DNA from 2 places in the Ruminococcus sp. AF20-12LB genome. Region 2 is predicted to be linked to the other one. Evidence: a T-box and tRNA genes for the amino acid it is inferred to sense, from the RefSeq annotation. Region 2 holds a T-box; the other holds one or more tRNA genes.
What was found. A T-box is a leader RNA that pairs with one kind of tRNA and senses whether it is charged. The one in region 2 lies ahead of proS (proline--tRNA ligase), so its partner is inferred to be a tRNA-Pro.
Positions count from the first base shown of each region.

Region 1 (8,976 bases), on a different contig from region 2:
ACCAAGTCCCCAGATCTCGCCCTGTGGCCAGTCCATTTCGTACTTGGCTGCTACATGGTTGAAATCCACCAGCTGCTCAAAAAGATATTTTCCGATCTTTCCACATGGGCGTACCTTCAGCTGAAGCTCTGCAAGAGAAACAGCCATCACTTTATAAAGACTCATCGGCACCTGCCATACCGGCACTTTGGAGGAAAATACTACGTTTGCAGCGTTGATATCCATCATCAGGTTGAACTCAAATCCGCCCTTTGGATAATCTGCTCCACCGATCCAGATCACTGTCATGCGCTCTGCGATCTCCGGTTTCATCAGAAGTGCGGAGGCAACATCTGTAATGGCACCCTGGCACGCAATGTACAACGGTCTTTTATCCTCCTTCATCGCTTCCTCGATGATGAATCTTGCACCCTCGGAATCGATAGGTGTATTCTCATCTTCAAGGGCGCGTGGTGCACCCAGTTTTACCGGATACTGATTCTTAAGCCCCATAAGCTCCATGACTTTGATGATCTCATCGTAGCTTGCCTGCGCAGTACCAAGCTCGCCGTACTGCTGCGGGTTTTTCCAGAAATGACCCGCAACAAGGCCTTTTACGTCGAATCTTGGTGTCATGAGATGATGCGCTACTGCATACTGGTCATCTGCCTCGTTTTTGCAATCTGTATGTACGATCACCCTTACTTTTTTGTTTTCCGGTACTGTATAGGCATAATTCCACATAATATTTTCCTCCTTATATAAAACAGATGTTCTGATAATCGAAAGGAGCACCTTTCGATGCTCCTTATTTTTTCTTTTTTGTTCGATTTAAATTTATGCGTTTTCTTTATTCCGCTGGTTCAGTTCTGCACGGATCTGCGGATATTTTTTATCCAGATCATATGGGATCAGCACAACGATAGAAAGTATTGTAGCTACCAGTGCAAGACCACCGAATGCAAAATTGATCGCTGTATGTGTCTGCGGGAACTCCTTTGCAATGCTGATACCATCTGCCATTGCCTTGTCAAGTTTTGCTGCATCGTAGTTACCCCATACAAGAAGAGCAGATACGATAGCAGATGCTGCTGCTGAGGAAACCTTGTTTACAAATCCCTGGATCGCATTCTGTGTTCCACCAAGGTTTCTTCCTACCTGCCACTCTGTATAGTCAAAGATATCAGGCATCATGGAGAAGAACATACTGGAACGAAAACCGAATCCAAGTCCGATCAGTCCAAGTGCTGCTGTTGCGATTGTTCCGTCAGATGTGAAGAACAGGATCGCATATCCAACGATATCTACGATCGCTCCAAACTGGATCAGCTTGATCTTGGCAATTCCCTTACCATTGAGATAAGCTGCAAGGATCATAGTCGGGATTGCAAGCAAGGTAAGTAAAGTAAGTGCCAGTGACATTCCGCTTACATCACCAACAATGTAAGTATAATAGTACTGCATTGCACCATACATGGAAAGATATCCAAGGAAGAGGAAAAATACCTCGCCAAGGAACATGATGTAATATTTATTTTTTACAAGACTTCCGATATCCTTGATCAGAGAGCTCTTTCCTGCTGACTTTGTCGGAGGATTGATCTCCACGATGGAGAATACACAGATTGCCATGATGATGATAACGATGATTCCAAGTACAATGTTTGTGTTACGGTATCCGGTAGCCAGCGCTGCACCAGTTGCATCCTTGGAGCCGGAGAAGAAGTATACCATCGGAAGCACGAACAGGGAAGATGTCAGTGATCCAAGGTTTGAAAATACAGTACGTGTTGTAGAAATCTTGGTACGCTCTGTTGCGGATGCTGACAGAGAAGATACGATCGGTGCCATCGGAATATTTACCAGAGTGTAGCCAAATGAGAAGATAACGTAAGTTACGTATGCCCATGCAAGCTTTGCACCTGCGCTCCATCCTGTCGGAACGGAAAACAGAAGAACCATACCAACTGCAAGGACCGGTGCACCGTAAAGCATCCATGGACGGTAACGTCCCATTTTTGTATCGGTACGGTCGATCATTGCACCTACCATATAGTCTGTGAATGCATCGATGAATTTTGTTACAACGAACATAAATCCAACAGCGCCGGCTGCAAGTCCCGCGCAGTTTGTGTAATAAAAGAGAAGATATGTATTGGCAAGAAGGTACGCAAGATTACAAGCATAATCACTGATACCAAAACCGATACGCTGTCTCCATTTGAACTTTGTTGTTTCATAATATGCCGGTTCGTGTTTTAACTTTTGCATTTCTTTCCTCCACCTTTTTTATGTTGATTTAACGACCCACTCAGGAACATGTAAATTTTTTCTGCGCGCCCTGTTTCTGGCGGATCGATCAGGTATGTCTCAACGACAAGCATATTATAATCAAAGATATTTGATTTTCGTTATCATTCTTTTGATATTTTTATCATTCTTCCAACATATTTCTAATATTTTTATAAACTCATTCAAGAATAAAATTCCTTACGCTTATATTTTTCCCGGTACTGCCTGGGAGTCATCTTCATATATTCTTTAAATACACTGCCAAAATGGCTCTGGGAATTGAAGCATACATAATCACTGATCTCTGACAGGGTCGCATCGGAATATTTCAGGAGATTGGCAGCTCTTTCTACACGGAATTTCCGGATATAATCCACGATCTTCTCTCCCGTATCCTGCCGGAAGCTTCTGGAAAGATGACCCGGGCTGATCCCGATAGCCTCTGCGATATCCTCAAGATATATCTTATGATGATAATTCCGGGAAATATAATCCTTGCACTGCTCTGTATAGCTGGAAAAACTTCTTGTTTTTTTTGTATCAGCTACCAGCTCTGTAAATTTATAAAAGCATCTTTGGTTCAGTTCGATCATTTCTTCCATAGTCCGGCATTGATCGATCTGATTAATGAAATGATCACTGAGACGATATGCATCTGCCGGCGAAACTCCTCCTGCTATAGCTTCTCTTGTTGCCAGTGTAGTTGTCACAATAGCCTGATTCCTCTGATGATTAAAATGTTTTCTGGAAAGGATCCCACTCTTTTCCAAAAGTGCTGTGGCTCGTTCATTAACCTCTTCCACATTTCCTTCACGTATACTATCCAGTACATATCGTTCTTCCATATATGTATGATGGTAGGCTGCCGCATCCAATTTGTCCAGTTCAATGCGAACTATTTCACCCTCCTCCCAAACTTCTTTTTCCTCGATGAGATTATTTTTTTCCATAAGGTCGTCCGGCTGAATATCCTTTCCCTCCAAAAGCTCATACAAAAAACTTACGAAATTCAACATCCGGTTCAGTGTCATTTTGTCCGGATGGCGTTCTTCCTTCATTGACATGTGATATTTCTTATAAAACTGATGTATTTCCACATAGCTGAGCTCTTCTGCACATACCGGACCTGACAGATAGAAATCCTGACCGCTCTGAACACAGAAGAAATAAATTTTATCAAAAACCTTATAAATAGTCGGTGCATTTTGTTCTTTTGTCTGGCAGATCAGGGACCAGCGCAATTCCTCTGATACAGTCAGCGGATTCTGTTTTTCGGAAAAAACCCCAAGACTCCGGATATTTTCTCCTGCTTCATCTGCATAAAAAATGGGAATTCCCCACAGGCTTTCCAGTTTTCTCAACAATGTATGTTCTACCATGTCAACATCCTTTCATCTGTAATATCGGGCTGTTATTGGAATAAATTATATGTTTTTTTTCTTCCATGAGCAAGTCCCCAACCCTGCTTATTGCTTTTCGCAACTTCGCAGGAAACTTACTTGATTCGATTAAAAAGGCTTGCGGCTTTTTTCGGGGGAGAGTATGCTTGTAGTATCATAAATAAGAGAACAAGGGGATTTTCCTATGAAAATATGTGGATTTAACAAAACAACCCTGCTGGATTATCCGGGAAGGGTAGCCTGTACCATATTCTTAGGCGGCTGCAACTTCCGCTGCCCATTCTGCCAGAACGGAGCTCTTGTCGTGGAGCCTGGTACCCAGCCTGAATATTCCCAGGAGGAAATCCTGGCTTTTCTGAAAAAAAGAAAGGGGATCCTGGATGGCGTCTGCATTTCCGGCGGTGAACCCACGCTTGCCCCGGAACTGCCGGAATTTCTCGGCAGGATCAGGGAGCTGGGCTATGATGTAAAGCTCGATACCAACGGTTCCCGCCCCTCCGTGGTAAAAGATCTCGCAGCAGCTGACCTGATCAACAAGGTTGCCATGGATATCAAAGCCTGTCCTTCCAACTATCATGTGCTTACCGGTGTACATGCTGATCTGGATGGAATCCGGGAAACTGCCGGATGGCTGCTGGACGGACACCTTGATTATGAATTTCGTACAACGGTTGTGAAGGAACTTCATTCTGAAAAAGATTTTCAGGAGATCAGCCGGTGGCTAAGCGGTGCAAAAGCTTATTATCTCCAGGCTTATCGGGATTCCGACGGAGTTCTGATGCCGGGATTCTCTGCCTGCTCCGAGAAAGAAATGATAAACTACCGGGATATCCTGTCTCAGACGATCCCGGTAGTAGAAATTCGTGGTATGGAGCTGTGATCTGCGGATTTGCAAAACTGTTTGCTTATCTGCATGGATGCCGAAATTTTTCTGATCAGATGTTAATAAAACAGTACCAGTATCCTCCCTTTCCGCCTGGGATATGAATATCCGGACATTCCTTAAAGTAGGGAAAGCCAAACATATTGGCCATAAACCGTTCCTGCTGGCTGTATCCTCCGGGCACACCCAGTATGTACTGTCCCTGATGATTTCTGCACAGCAGAAGATGGCCGAAATTCTGATATCCGTACATGACAAAACGGTTGCTGCAGAAGCAGCCGTTTTGTCTGCATAAGGCACTGCAGTCCGATGGTCTGATCTTGCGACAGTCTGTGAAATAGCCGTCGTTAAACGGATCATCACAGGGTATTCCCGGAAGTGGACGAGATGGCTCAGGTCGCGGTGGTTTCGGCGGATGCGGTGATGGATGACCTGGTCGCGGTGATTCCGGCGGATGCGGTGATGGCTGGCCTGGCCGCGATGGTTCCGGCGGATGCGGACCGGGAGCCTGATATGAATTTCCAGTTTCCGATGCCTTCAATACCTCCTCCTGAACTTCCTCTACCGTCATGATCCTGTCTGACTTCTTCTGATATTCCTGCACTTCTGGCAAGGTTCCGTCTTTTTGATTTTCTTCTTCCTTTTCTCCCCGCTCTCTGCCTTTTTTCTCCGATGCCTCCTGATATTCCGTTCCTGTTTTCTCCGCTTCCTTCCGAGGTTCCGTTTCTTTTTTCTTCCACTCGCGGAAATTCTCCGGCCGGATCGGCTGATCATCCCATTCTGTTCCCCAGAATCCACCGGCATCGGAGATCAGAAGCAGTCCTCCAAGCTCCTGAAGACTTTTTCCCATGCCTCCAATATCCCCTGTATCCGTCTCCAGCGCGCACTCGATCCGCTCCTGCCCGGTAACACAGCTTCCGATCAAAATACCATCCATCAGCCCTTCCCGCCGCACAAACCCATACACTCTGCACCGACTTCCAGGCTCCAGTCCAACACAGCGCAAATGAACCTCCACACGGCATTTCCTATCTCTGGCCTCCACCCTCACATAACCGCTGCTGCCGTCTTTTTTTCCTTTCCGGTACTCGTACACATACGCAACAAAACGCTGATATCCAGCCAACGCACGTCCCTCCGGTATTTCGGTTTCGTTAATATATATGAAGTTTAAGAGAAATCATTCCATCAACGTGAAAAAGCTCCAGGATGTACAAACGCAAAAAAAGAATCCCTCAACCAAGGGATTCTCAAGCTGTTAGTCGAAAAATACGGCTATACCAGAATCGGTACATCAACACAGAATATCAACAGACAGGTGCGAAATTAAAATATGCGGAAAATTTTCGCTTTTGTCAAAAAAGCATTACTATCTTAGAACATTTTGCGCTTGTCAGGGTTCTCCGTATATGCTACACTGTACAGGAACAATCGTGTTACAGGGTGGCTGACCTCTAGTCCAAAAAGGATGGAGGTGGTGCTGATGAACGACAACCATTTTGACTTCAAAGATCTTATGGCTTTTGGCATGTTCATTCTAGCATTGCTTACGTTCGTATTAACGTTTTGTAAGTAATTCTTTACATAGAAAAACCACCCAAAAACTTTGGCCGAGTACAGGGTGGGATTTTCTAATCTTCTCTTATAAGGGCAACCCCTTGTGGGCGGTTGTTCTTTATGTTTGTATTATAGCACTACTATTCAAAGCATTCAAGAATATTTTCATCTGTAAATATAAAAACCCCCTGGCGATCCACGCTCGGGACATTCACCAAAGGCTTTCTCTTAATCTATATTTTATTTCTCGCTTTTCTTTACCTTTTCCCATGTATTACCTTTATCTTTATTTTTTTCCTGGCAAATGTAGAAGATTCTCCTTTCTTTTCTCATTGAGGTAACACAAGGTAACACAAACATACGTTCCTTCATTTTTCACAAACAAAAAAAGAATCCCTCAACCAAGGGATTCTCAAGCTGTTAGTCGAAGCGACAGGATTTGAACCTGCGACCTCTGCGTCCCGAACGCAGCGCTCTACCAAACTGAGCCACGCTTCGTTATTCTGTTTCAGTTGTTTATGTATTGCTCAACTGCAAGAGCTATTATATTAGAGTTTCTTTACTTTGTCAATAGAAAAAATTAAAATTTTTCAAAAAAATCGAATTTTTTCTTTTTTCCTGCTTCGGGCGTGCATTTTCGCAGACCCGAAGCAGTTTTGGGAAAGGTTCTTTATAACATATCAAGTATATTCAGGTGAAATATATGCTTATTTCACTGTAACTGTTACCTTTTTTGTGATTCCGTTGCTGCTTACATAGATAACAGCTTTTCCTTTTTTCACACCTTTAACAACACCTTTGCTGCTTACAGTAGCAACTTTTGTGTTGCTGCTTCTGTAGGTGATCTTTGCCTTTGAAGTGGCTGCTGCCTTGATGGCTGTTGTTTTCTTTGCTTTTACACTTACAGCTGTTTTGGATGTGATCTTCAGGCTGCCTTTTTTCACTGTGATCTTGCAGGTTGCTTTGTAGCTTCCGCATTTTACTGTAATTGTAGCTGTTCCTGCTTTTTTTGCTGTTACTTTTCCGCCTGCGCTTACCACTGCAACGGATTTATTACTGCTTGTATAAGTAACTTTTCCGCTAACGCCTGTTTTTTTCACTGTGATCTGGCTTGTTCCACCCACAAATACAGTTTTCGCTGAAGCCGAAGCTTTTACAGACGGCTTCTTAACTGTAATTTTGCAGGTTGCTTTATAATTTCCGCATTTCGCTGTGATCACAGCTGTTCCTGCCGCCTTTGCAGTTACCTTTCCATTTGCGGCTACAGCTGCAACAGATGGTTTGCTGCTTGTATAGGTTACTTTTCCGGTAACACCTGCGGTCGTTGCTTTCAGCGTCACCGTAGCTGGAGATCCTTTTACATAAAGCGTTTTCGATGATACATTTATTTTTACAGATGGCGTTTTTACAGTAAGCTTGTACTGTGCAGTTTTTCCTGCAGCAGATGTTGCTGTGATCACGGCTGTTCCTGCTGCTTTTGCAGTTACTTTTCCGTTCTCGTCTACAGATGCAACCGTTTCATTATCGGAAGCGTATGTTACATCCTTGCAATTTTCGCCTGTTGCTTCAAGCTGTCTGGAGCTTCCGACATAAAGAACTCCTGAATTTTCTTTAAAAGCAATTGTTCCATACACCAGCTGAACAGAAACATCCGCGTGATCATCACTGGAGACTCTTACTGTATAGGTTTCATTTTCCGGTCTCGCTACAGTAGAATCCAAAGCAACCACTCCATCTGCGGCTACACCATCCTGTACAAGATATGTTGTCTGTGAATCATGTCCGACACCTGTTGTATAGAAAACAGATACCTTCGGATTTTTGTATTTATCAAGATTTGCAAGCTTTACATGGGTGCTGTCCGTAAATTCCGGAGAAACATCCATCTCTTCTGTTGCCTGCGGTTTGATATAAATACCATCTGCAAATTCATATACATACGCACCGTCTGACATAATATACGTGATCCTGTTTACGGTTTTTCCTTCAAGACCTGCATCTTTTGCAAACGCAGCCTTATATACCTTCACCCACATCTCGTTCATATGACGCATACCATATTTTCCGCCATCTGTTGTTTCCAGGATCATTCCCTGGATCCCGGAGTTAACTGCAAAACCAGCATCACTCTTTGTGTCGCGGAGATATTTTGTGCTGGTTTCTTTTACTTTGATCTCATAATCTCCCCAACGAGAAGATGTATTGAGTGTTGCCTCCGCATCTGTCACAGTTGCCTTTACATTAAATTTTGTAGCACTGTATGTTCCATCTGCATTCAATGTTTTATACTGCCCAGGCTCTACCGTCGGAGTACGTCCAAGGGTGATCCCTGCTGCTTCTATATATGCTCCGCTTTCCGGAAGTTCTCCCGCTTCTGAAAGGATCCGCGCCTCTACATACGTTTTTGCATCTGTAGCTACACTAACCTTTTTTACTCCTGCGATCTCATATCCATTTTCTGTCAGATTCTGAACATCTGCATTTCCGAAAGCAGTGCTTTTTCTGGTTGTGGCAGATGTAACGGAATCATATTTACGGCTCGTTGCATCTCCTGCATAAAATTCCTCGTATGACAGAGATGCAGTACCGTAAAGTGTTCCTGTCAGTGCCTGATGTCCATTTGCCGCCTTATAATAAATATCCGTTCCCGGAATCTGTGTATATCCATCCACTGCTCCCTTTACCCAGTAATAGGAGACATTGGAAACCGTGATCGGCTGGCCTGTCAGTGTGATATTTTTTGTCATATCCACATAATTGTCGCTTGAGATCATAACCGTGTAGATCTCATCCCCGGCCCTGGCTACACTGCTGTCAAAGGTTACCACCCCGTTCTCTGCCACTGCATGATCTACAACATATGTT
Region 1 covers NZ_QUGH01000012.1:16,981-25,956, forward strand. The annotation lists gene DWX61_RS14275 (nucleoside hydrolase) at 1-723, opposite strand, end outside; gene DWX61_RS14280 (MFS transporter) at 817-2,250, opposite strand; gene DWX61_RS14285 (helix-turn-helix transcriptional regulator) at 2,454-3,650, opposite strand; gene DWX61_RS14290 (anaerobic ribonucleoside-triphosphate reductase activating protein) at 3,856-4,551, shown strand; gene DWX61_RS14295 (DUF6128 domain-containing protein) at 4,607-5,680, opposite strand; tRNA gene DWX61_RS14300 (tRNA-Pro) at 6,536-6,609, opposite strand; gene DWX61_RS14305 (Ig-like domain-containing protein) at 6,819-8,976, opposite strand, start outside.
Region 1: it has a tRNA-Pro gene. The T-box ahead of proS (proline--tRNA ligase) is inferred to sense a tRNA for this amino acid. The anticodon was not compared.

Region 2 (8,976 bases):
TACGAAACATGCACACTTCCGGAAATGGGAAGGGCATTTGGAATGCATGGAAATTATCTCACAGCTCTTCTGAAAGAAAAAACAGGAAGAAGCTTTGTGGAACATGTTCAGGAACAGCGCCTGAAAAAAGCAAGGATGCTTCTGGAAACAACGGAACTGCCGCTTTCAGAGCTGATTCCACTGTGTGGTTACAACAATATGAATTTCTTTTACCGGAAATTCCGTGAGGCAGAGGGATGTACACCGGCGCAGTATCGGAAAGAATATCGAAACACCTTATAAATGGTTAATATTTTGATGAAAAAGCGTTATTGAAGGATGACGCTTTTTTTGTTACCATCTCTGTAAGAACTGATAATATCATGGAAGATCGGGGGTAGAACCTATGTTGAAAATCAATGAGATCCGTATGGATTATGAGAAAGAACAGATTGGAATCACACATATTCCGGAGTTCAGCTGGACATTAGAAAGTGATAAGAGAAATGTGCGCCAGGATACCTGGGAACTGGAAATTGCTGAGGATAAGGCTTTTGAGAAAAAAATCTATAAAAGCGGAAGAGTGAACAGTGATGCATCTGCGCAGATCATTCCTGAGGATGTGAAACTTGAATCCCAGAAGAAATATTTTGCTCGTGTAAAAGTAACTGCCAACGGAGAAGAAACAGAATGGGCAGAGACATCGTTTGTCACAGGAATTCTGGATAACAGTCAGTGGAAAGCGGTGTTTGTATCCGCAGAGGAAGAGGCAGATAAAGATAACTCCAAGGGTACCTATGTAAGAAATGAATTTACAGTGAAAAAACCTGTAAAAGAGGCCTATGTATCTGTAACTGCACTGGGACTGTATCATTTCTATCTCAATGGCAGAAAAGTTGGAAATGATGAACTGACACCAGGATGGACATCCTACCGTAAACATCTTTGCTTCCAGACTTACGAAGTAACGGATTACCTGAAAGAAGGCAAAAATGCGGCAGGTGCCGTGCTGGCAGCAGGCTGGTATAAAGGTAAAATGGGATTTGAAGGCCTTGAAAAGAACAGAAATCACTATGGAGAGAATACGGCACTTCTGGCGCAGATGGTGATCCGTTATGCGGATGGGACCGAAGATCTTTTTGTGACAGATGAGAGCTGGAGCGGTGCAGATGCACCGGTTGTGTTTGCGGAGATCTACGATGGTGAGATCTACGACGGAGCAAAAGAGATCAAAGGATGGGCAGAGGCCGGATGTACAGCCGGACAGTGGAAGCCGGTCCGTAAACTGGATTACGATTTTTCCGTTCTTACCGGACAGGGAAGCGGAAAGGTTTCCCTTATGGATGAAGTAAAACCAAAAAAAATTTTTGAGACACCACAGGGAGATATGGTGATTGATTTCGGCCAGAATATGAGTGCTCTTATTCAGGTTACCGCAGCAGGTAAAAAAGGTGATGTAATCCGTCTGGACTGCTTTGAGGTGCTGGATTCCAAAGGAAATGTATATCTGGATAACCTGAGAGGGGCAAAGGAATCTCTTCAGTATACATTCGGGGAAGACGGAACCATCACATACCGTCCGTCATTCACATTTATGGGATTCCGCTATGCGAAGATCGTTTCCTTTCCAGGTGAGCCATCCCTTGACAATTTCACAGCAAATGCCATCTATACCAAGATGGAGCGTACAGGATTCCTTGAGACATCGAATCCGGATCTGAATCAGCTTGCACATAATATTCTCTGGGGACTGAAGAGCAATTTTGTGGATGTTCCCACAGACTGCCCGCAGAGAGATGAGCGTCTTGGATGGACCGGTGATGCAGAGATCTTCTGCCGTACGGCATGTTTCCTTGAAAATACCTATTCCTTCTACCGAAAATGGCTCCGTGATGTGGAGGCAGACCAGACAGAGGAAGGCGGTGTTGCCCATGTTGTTCCGGATATCATTTCCGGAAACGAAGGGGATAACTGGCTCCTTGAGCAGGGAAGTCATTCTGCAGCAGCTTGGGCAGATGTGGCTGTGATCAATCCCTGGACCATGTATCTGACGTTTGGTGACAAAGAGATTCTGAAGATCCAGTACAACAGCATGAAGAACTGGATCAACTTTATGAGAGAATATTCTGTGGATTATATCTGGAACTACAAGCTGCAGTTCGGTGACTGGGTAGCTTTGGATGCTGAGGAAGGCAGCTATTTCGGTGCAACACCGAATGATCTGACCTGTACGGCATACTTTGCATATTCCACAGGTCTGTTTGTAAAAGCAGCAGAAGCCCTGGGATGCACTGAGGACGTGAAAGAGTACACAGATCTTTACAATAAAGTTGTAGATAAATTCCAGAGAACCTTCTTTGATGAAAACGGTGAGATGACAGCACAGACGCAGACCGCACATATCGTGGCACTGTACTTCGAACTGGTACCGGAAAAATATAAAGAGAAAACCGTTCAGGGGCTTTTGAGACTTCTGAAAAAAGAGAACGATCATCTTGTAACCGGATTTGTGGGAACTCCGTATTTCTGCCACGCATTAAGCCAGAACGGACATGTAAAAGAAGCTTACGACTTGCTTCTGAAAGATGATTTCCCATCATGGCTGTATCAGGTAAAAATGGGCGCAACTACAGTCTGGGAGCACTGGGATGGCCTGAAGCCGGACGGAACCATGTGGAGTGCAGATATGAACTCCTTCAACCACTATGCTTACGGTTCTATCGGAGAGTGGCTGGTTCGTGTGATGGCAGGTCTTGAGGTGGATGAGAAGGAACCGGGATACAAACATGCAGTAATCTATCCGAGAATGGGTGGAAACCTGGACTATGTAAAGGTTGAGTATCGTTCTGTATACGGACCGGTAAGAAGCTTCTGGGAAGAAAAACCGGGAGAGACGGTTCTGCATGTTTCCATACCTGCAAATACAACTGCAACTATCTGCCTGGACGGTGCAAAGGAAGTGAAAGCCGCAGATGGACTTAACTTCACAGCCGCAGACGGATTTATGCAGGCAGAGACCGGATCCGGAGATTATGAGATCCATTTTGTGAGATAAGAAAAAAGAGAGGTATTTTTTAGAAAAGGCGGCTGCCAGGCCTATCCGGAAGATAGGCTGTGGGCAGCTGTCTTTTTTGACCAGAGCAGGAGGCAGAGAGAAGATTTAAAATTCCGGGAAATACAGTAGAATTCGTCAGAGACCTTCGGTATAATAAATACAGAGTGTTTACAGAACTACAGAATGAACAAAAGAAGGGATGTGGCAGAATGATCGACATTGCACATGCAAAACAGGAATTCGAAAAATATCTGGATGAGTACGACCGGGAGGATGAACAGATCTATCTGAAGATCGTACATACTTATGGAGTGGTGAAATACGCAGGAGAGATCGCCAGAAAAATGGAATGTTCCGATGAAGATGTGGAACTTGCGGAGCTGATCGGTCTGCTTCATGATATTGGCCGTTTTGAGCAGATCCGTAGATTTCACAGCTTTGAGCCGGGAACCATGGATCATGCAGTGTTCGGTGCAGAACTTCTTTTCGGGGAGGAGAAGCTGATCCGGCGCTTCGTGAAGGATGATAAATTTGATGAACTGATCAATGCAGCAATTCGGAAGCACAGTGATTTCAAACTGGAAGGAATCCACGATGCAAGAACGCTTTTCCATGCAAAATTGATCCGTGATGCCGATAAGCTGGATAATTGCCGGGTGAAGCTGGAAGCATCAATAGAAGCCATGCTTGGTGTATCAGAAGAGACTGCCGGGGAAGGGCTGATCTCACCGGCAGTGTGGGAATCCTGTCTCAGAAGAGAATCCGTATTATCCTCAGACAGACATGTGCCGGTGGATTACTGGGTATCTTATCTTGCTCAGTATTATGATATTAATTTTCCTGAGACCTGTGAGATCATCGAAGAAGAGGATTATATCACCAGGATCGCAGGCCGGCTGACTTACCAGGAGCAGGATACCAGAACTAAGCTCCATATTCTCACAGAAGATCTGAACAGGTATCTGGAGATGCCGGCTGTGTCTGTGAAGGAATAGGATTATAGAAGTTACTGTTCACTGGCAATGTTCCGCGAGGTGTTTTTTGTGAGCGAAGGTCACAGAAAACCCGAGACATACCGCGCGAATTTATGCGATTAGCATAAATTCTGTGCATCGCGAAGCGTGTTACTGAGAACGGAGTGAGCAGTAACTCATAGCAGAAAGACTTGTTATATTTTTTTGTTTGGGGTTGACTTTGAGGCGGTTTTCACCTAAAATATATCAAAGATACGGCGATGATGAGAATAGTACACAGGGAATTATCTCAGAGAGGGATCTGCTTTGGTGGAAGGATCCTGTGCGTGAACTGTGGAACCGGCCTCGGAGCTCTGCGTGATTGAAGCGTGGCGTGTGTTTCCGGCGTTAACGGGTGTTGAGAGAACAGCTTTTCTGGCTGTTAACTGGGGTGGTACCGCCGAAGTCATTCGGTCCCTTGTGAGGGATCCGGAGGGCTTATTTTTTTGTCCGTAAAACGGGACTGTAAATGTAGTGTACGGTTTATGGGACAGAAGAGCAAGCTGGAAGGATTCCGGATTGCTGTGGCTGCCTGACAGCCGGCAATATGTAACAGATCACAAGAAAAAGGAGATTTATCATGGCAAAAGAAAAGAAATTAGTACAGGCCATCACATCTATGGATGAGGATTTTGCTCAGTGGTATACAGACGTTGTTAAGAAGGCTGAGCTTTGTGGCTATACAAGTGTTAAGGGCTGTATGGCAATCAAACCTGCAGGTTATGCGATCTGGGAGAATATCCAGCATGAGCTTGACCGCAGATTTAAAGAGACCGGTGTAGAGAATGTTTACATGCCGATCTTTATTCCGGAGTCTCTTCTTGATAAAGAGAAAGATCATGTAGAAGGTTTTGCTCCGGAGGTTGCATGGGTGACTCATGGCGGCCTTGATCCGCTGCAGGAGCGACTTTGCGTGCGTCCGACTTCCGAGACTCTGTTCTGCGATTTCTACCAGAAAGAGATCCAGTCCCACAGAGATCTTCCAAAGGTATATAATCAGTGGTGTTCCGTTGTACGCTGGGAGAAGACAACACGTCCCTTCCTTCGTTCCAGAGAGTTCCTGTGGCAGGAGGGACATACTGCTCACGCAACAGCTGAGGAAGCGGAGCAGCGCACCATCCAGATGCTGAACATCTATGCAGACTTCTGCGAGGAAGTTCTTGCGATTCCGGTCATCAAAGGCCAGAAGACAGATAAAGAGAAATTTGCAGGTGCTGAGGCTACTTACACCATCGAATCTCTGATGCACGACGGTAAGGCTCTCCAGTCCGGTACAAGCCATAACTTCGGAGATGGCTTTGCCAAAGCATTTGGAATCCAGTACACAGATAAAGATAACACCCTGAAATATGTTCACCAGACATCCTGGGGAATGACAACTCGTATGATCGGTGCTATCATCATGGTTCACGGTGATAACAGCGGACTTGTTCTTCCTCCGAGGATCGCTCCGGTACAGACTGTGATCATCCCGATCCAGCAGCGTAAAGAGGGCGTTATGGAGAAGGCTGACGAGCTTCTTGCAGCACTGAAGGCAGCAGGTATCCGTGCAAAGGTTGATGCGACAGACAAGAGCCCGGGATTCAAGTTTGCTGAGCAGGAGATGCGTGGTATCCCGCTTCGTGTGGAGTGTGGACCGAAGGATATCGAGAACGGCCAGGCAGTTCTCTGCAGAAGAGATACCCGTGAGAAATACACAGTATCCTTCGAGGAGCTTGCAGATAAGGTAAAAGAGCTTCTGGATACCATTCAGCATGATATGCTGGAGCGCGCACGTGCACACAGAGAGGCGCATACTTATGTAGCAAAGAATTATGAGGAGTTTGGCGAGATCATCAACAGCAAGCCTGGCTTTATCAAAGCTATGTGGTGCGGAGATCGTGCGTGTGAGGACAAGATCAAGGAAGATTTCCAGGCAACATCCAGATGTATGCCGTTTGAGCAGGAGCAGTTAAGCGACGTTTGCGTATGCTGTGGAAAACCGGCTAAGAAGATGGTTTACTGGGGACGCGCATACTAAAAAATATAGCAGGCCACTTCAAAAAAGTGGGACGATCATATTGTAGAAACAACGGCGGGGCAAAATATGCTCCGCTGTTTTTATGAATCTATGTTATAATAGCGTTAAGGAAAACATATCAGAATATTATTCGGCTGCTGACATGGAGATAATACAGCGAAATGTAAACGTGTTTTGAACGCAGATCGCGAAGCGACTGCGTTCATGAGCAAGTAGCGAAGCGGATTGCGAATGTCCGCTTTACCGGACAGCAGCGATCATCAAGAGGAGTTATTATGACGATTAACATACCACAAAAGGCAGAACAGATCCTGCGTACTCTCAATGAAGCCGGCTATGAGGCATATGTTGTTGGCGGCTGTGTCCGGGATTCCATCCTGAACCGGGTGCCTGGGGACTGGGATATCACTACCTCCGCACTTCCGGAGCAGGTGAAGGCGCTTTTTCACAGAACTGTAGATACGGGGATTCAGCATGGAACAGTAACTGTAATGATGGGCAAAGAGGGCTTTGAGGTGACAACCTACCGTGTAGACGGAGAATATCATGACGGCCGCCACCCGGATGCTGTGACCTTTACCAGAAGTCTTGAGGAAGATCTGAAACGAAGAGATTTTACCATTAACGCCATGGCTTATCATCCGGAGCATGGACTGGTGGATCTGTTTGGCGGAATGGAGGATATCAATAGGAAGATCATCCGTTGTGTCGGGGATCCGGTGGAACGTTTTACAGAGGATGCTCTTCGGATGCTCCGTGCAGTGCGTTTTTCCGCACAGCTTGGTTTTACTGTGGAAGAGAATACGAAAGCGGCACTGGCACGGATGTCGGGGAACCTGGAGCATGTCAGTGCAGAGCGTATCCAGACAGAGCTTGTAAAGCTCCTGGTATCAGATCATCCGGATTACCTTCGGACAGCCTGGGAGACAGGCCTTACCCGGGAATTTCTTCCGGAATTTGATGCTTGTATGGAAACAGCGCAGAATACCCCCCATCACTGCTGCAACGTAGGCGAACACATTCTGAAAAGCCTTACGGAGATTGAGAATGACAGGCTTCTTCGTATCACCATGCTTCTTCACGACATTGCCAAGCCGGTTGTAAAAAAGACAGACGAGAATGGAAGAGACCACTTTAAGACTCACGGACCGGCAGGCGAAAAGCTGGCAGGAAAGATCCTGCGCCGTCTGAAATTTGATAATGTAACGATCCGAAATACCTGTCGGCTGATCCGATATCATGATCTTCGTCCCACACCGGATGCCGAGGATGTGCGGAGAGCTGTGAATCTTATCGGAGAAGATCTTTTTCCGCTGTATCTGAAAGTACAGAAGGCAGATCTTTTATCCCAGAGTACTTACAAGAGGGAGGAGAAGCTGGCACGGTTAGGCGGTGTGACGGAAGCTTATCAGGGGATCCTTGAAAGAGGAGAATGTACATCCCTGAAAACCCTGGCAGTTTCCGGAAAGGATCTTATAAAGGCAGGACATCCGGCCGGGCCGGCACTGGGAGCACTGCTCGAAAGACTTCTAGACTGTGTGCTGAAAGATCCAACCCTTAATACAAAAGAAAAACTTCTTGAAACAGCAGAAAAAGACAGCATAAAAACCGAATAGAATAACAAAAATCCCCCCTGCATAAGATAGAACGTAAAATAAGGCAGGGGGGAACTTTTTTGTATGATTATGGTTTGAGCGTGCTGGAGCAGTATGGGCTTACGGCTTCATTCTCCGTCAGGGTGCGGGGGGCACTTCTGTGCCGGACAGAAAAAGGTCCGGTGATACTCCGGGAATTTCATGGCTCGGAAAAAAAGCTTTCCATGCAGCAGCAGCTTCTTGAAAAAATGAAGGAACAGAACTGTCTTGTGGACGCCTATCTCAGAAACAGGGAAGGTGTACTGGTAAGCAGGGACAAAGATTCTGTTCCATATACTGCACAGTTCTGGTTTGAGGGACGGGAATGTGACACGAGATCCGAAAACGATATTTTAAAAAGCATCCGGACTCTGGCACAGATACACAAGATCATGCAGCTTCCTGTGGAAATGGATTATGCGGGAAGAAATCTGCAGGAAGAATATATCCGGCATAATCAGGAAATGAAAAAAATACGCCGTTTTATCCGAAAAAAAGGAGCGGTCAATTCTTTTGAGAAAGATTATCTGAAAAGCGTGGAATGGTTTCTGCAAAAAGGAGAAGAAGCGGCAGCTATGCTGGAAACCACGGATTATAAAAATCTGCGGCAGCAGTCTCTTCAAAGCGGCAGTATCTGTCATGGCGAATATAATCAGCATAATGTGCTGATGCTTGGGAAAAACACAGCGGTGACGAATTTCAGCCACTGGAGCTTTGATGTGCAGATGGCAGATCTGTACCGCTTTATGCGGAAAATCCTGGAGAAATACAGCTGGGATCTGCACCTCGCGCAGAAGATGCTTTCTGAATATGATTCCGTGCGGCCGCTCTCAGAGTCTGAGTGGCAGAACCTGAGAGTCCGGTTCTGTTATCCGGAAAAATACTGGAAACTGGCAAATCATTATTATACACATAACAAGGCTGTGATCTCCGGAAAAAATGTGGAAAAGCTGAGAACCCTGATTTATCAGAAAAAACAGTGGGAGGAATTTTCAAAACAGTGCTTCAGACAGTAATGATTCTGAATGTAACGAAAACAAAACTTCCCTTTTTCTGAAAATTGTTATATAATACTAAGTATCTTATATAAAGAAACAGGGAGGTATTTTGGAACATGGATTATAAAGAAATCTATAATCAGTGGCTTGAAAACCCATACTTTGATGAGGCGACAAAGGAAGAACTGAAAGCGATCAAAGACGACGAAAATGAGATCAAAGAGCGTTTTTATATGGATCTTGAGTTTGGTACGGCAGGCCTGCGTGGTATCATCGG
Region 2 covers NZ_QUGH01000003.1:40,429-49,404, reverse strand. The annotation lists gene DWX61_RS04600 (AraC family transcriptional regulator) at 1-282, shown strand, start outside; gene DWX61_RS04595 (family 78 glycoside hydrolase catalytic domain) at 386-3,034, shown strand; gene DWX61_RS04590 (HD domain-containing protein) at 3,244-4,029, shown strand; T-box leader at 4,260-4,469, shown strand; gene proS (proline--tRNA ligase) at 4,628-6,067, shown strand; gene DWX61_RS04580 (CCA tRNA nucleotidyltransferase) at 6,343-7,683, shown strand; gene DWX61_RS04575 (YutH/CotS family kinase-like spore coat protein) at 7,743-8,717, shown strand; gene DWX61_RS04570 (phospho-sugar mutase) at 8,816-8,976, shown strand, end outside.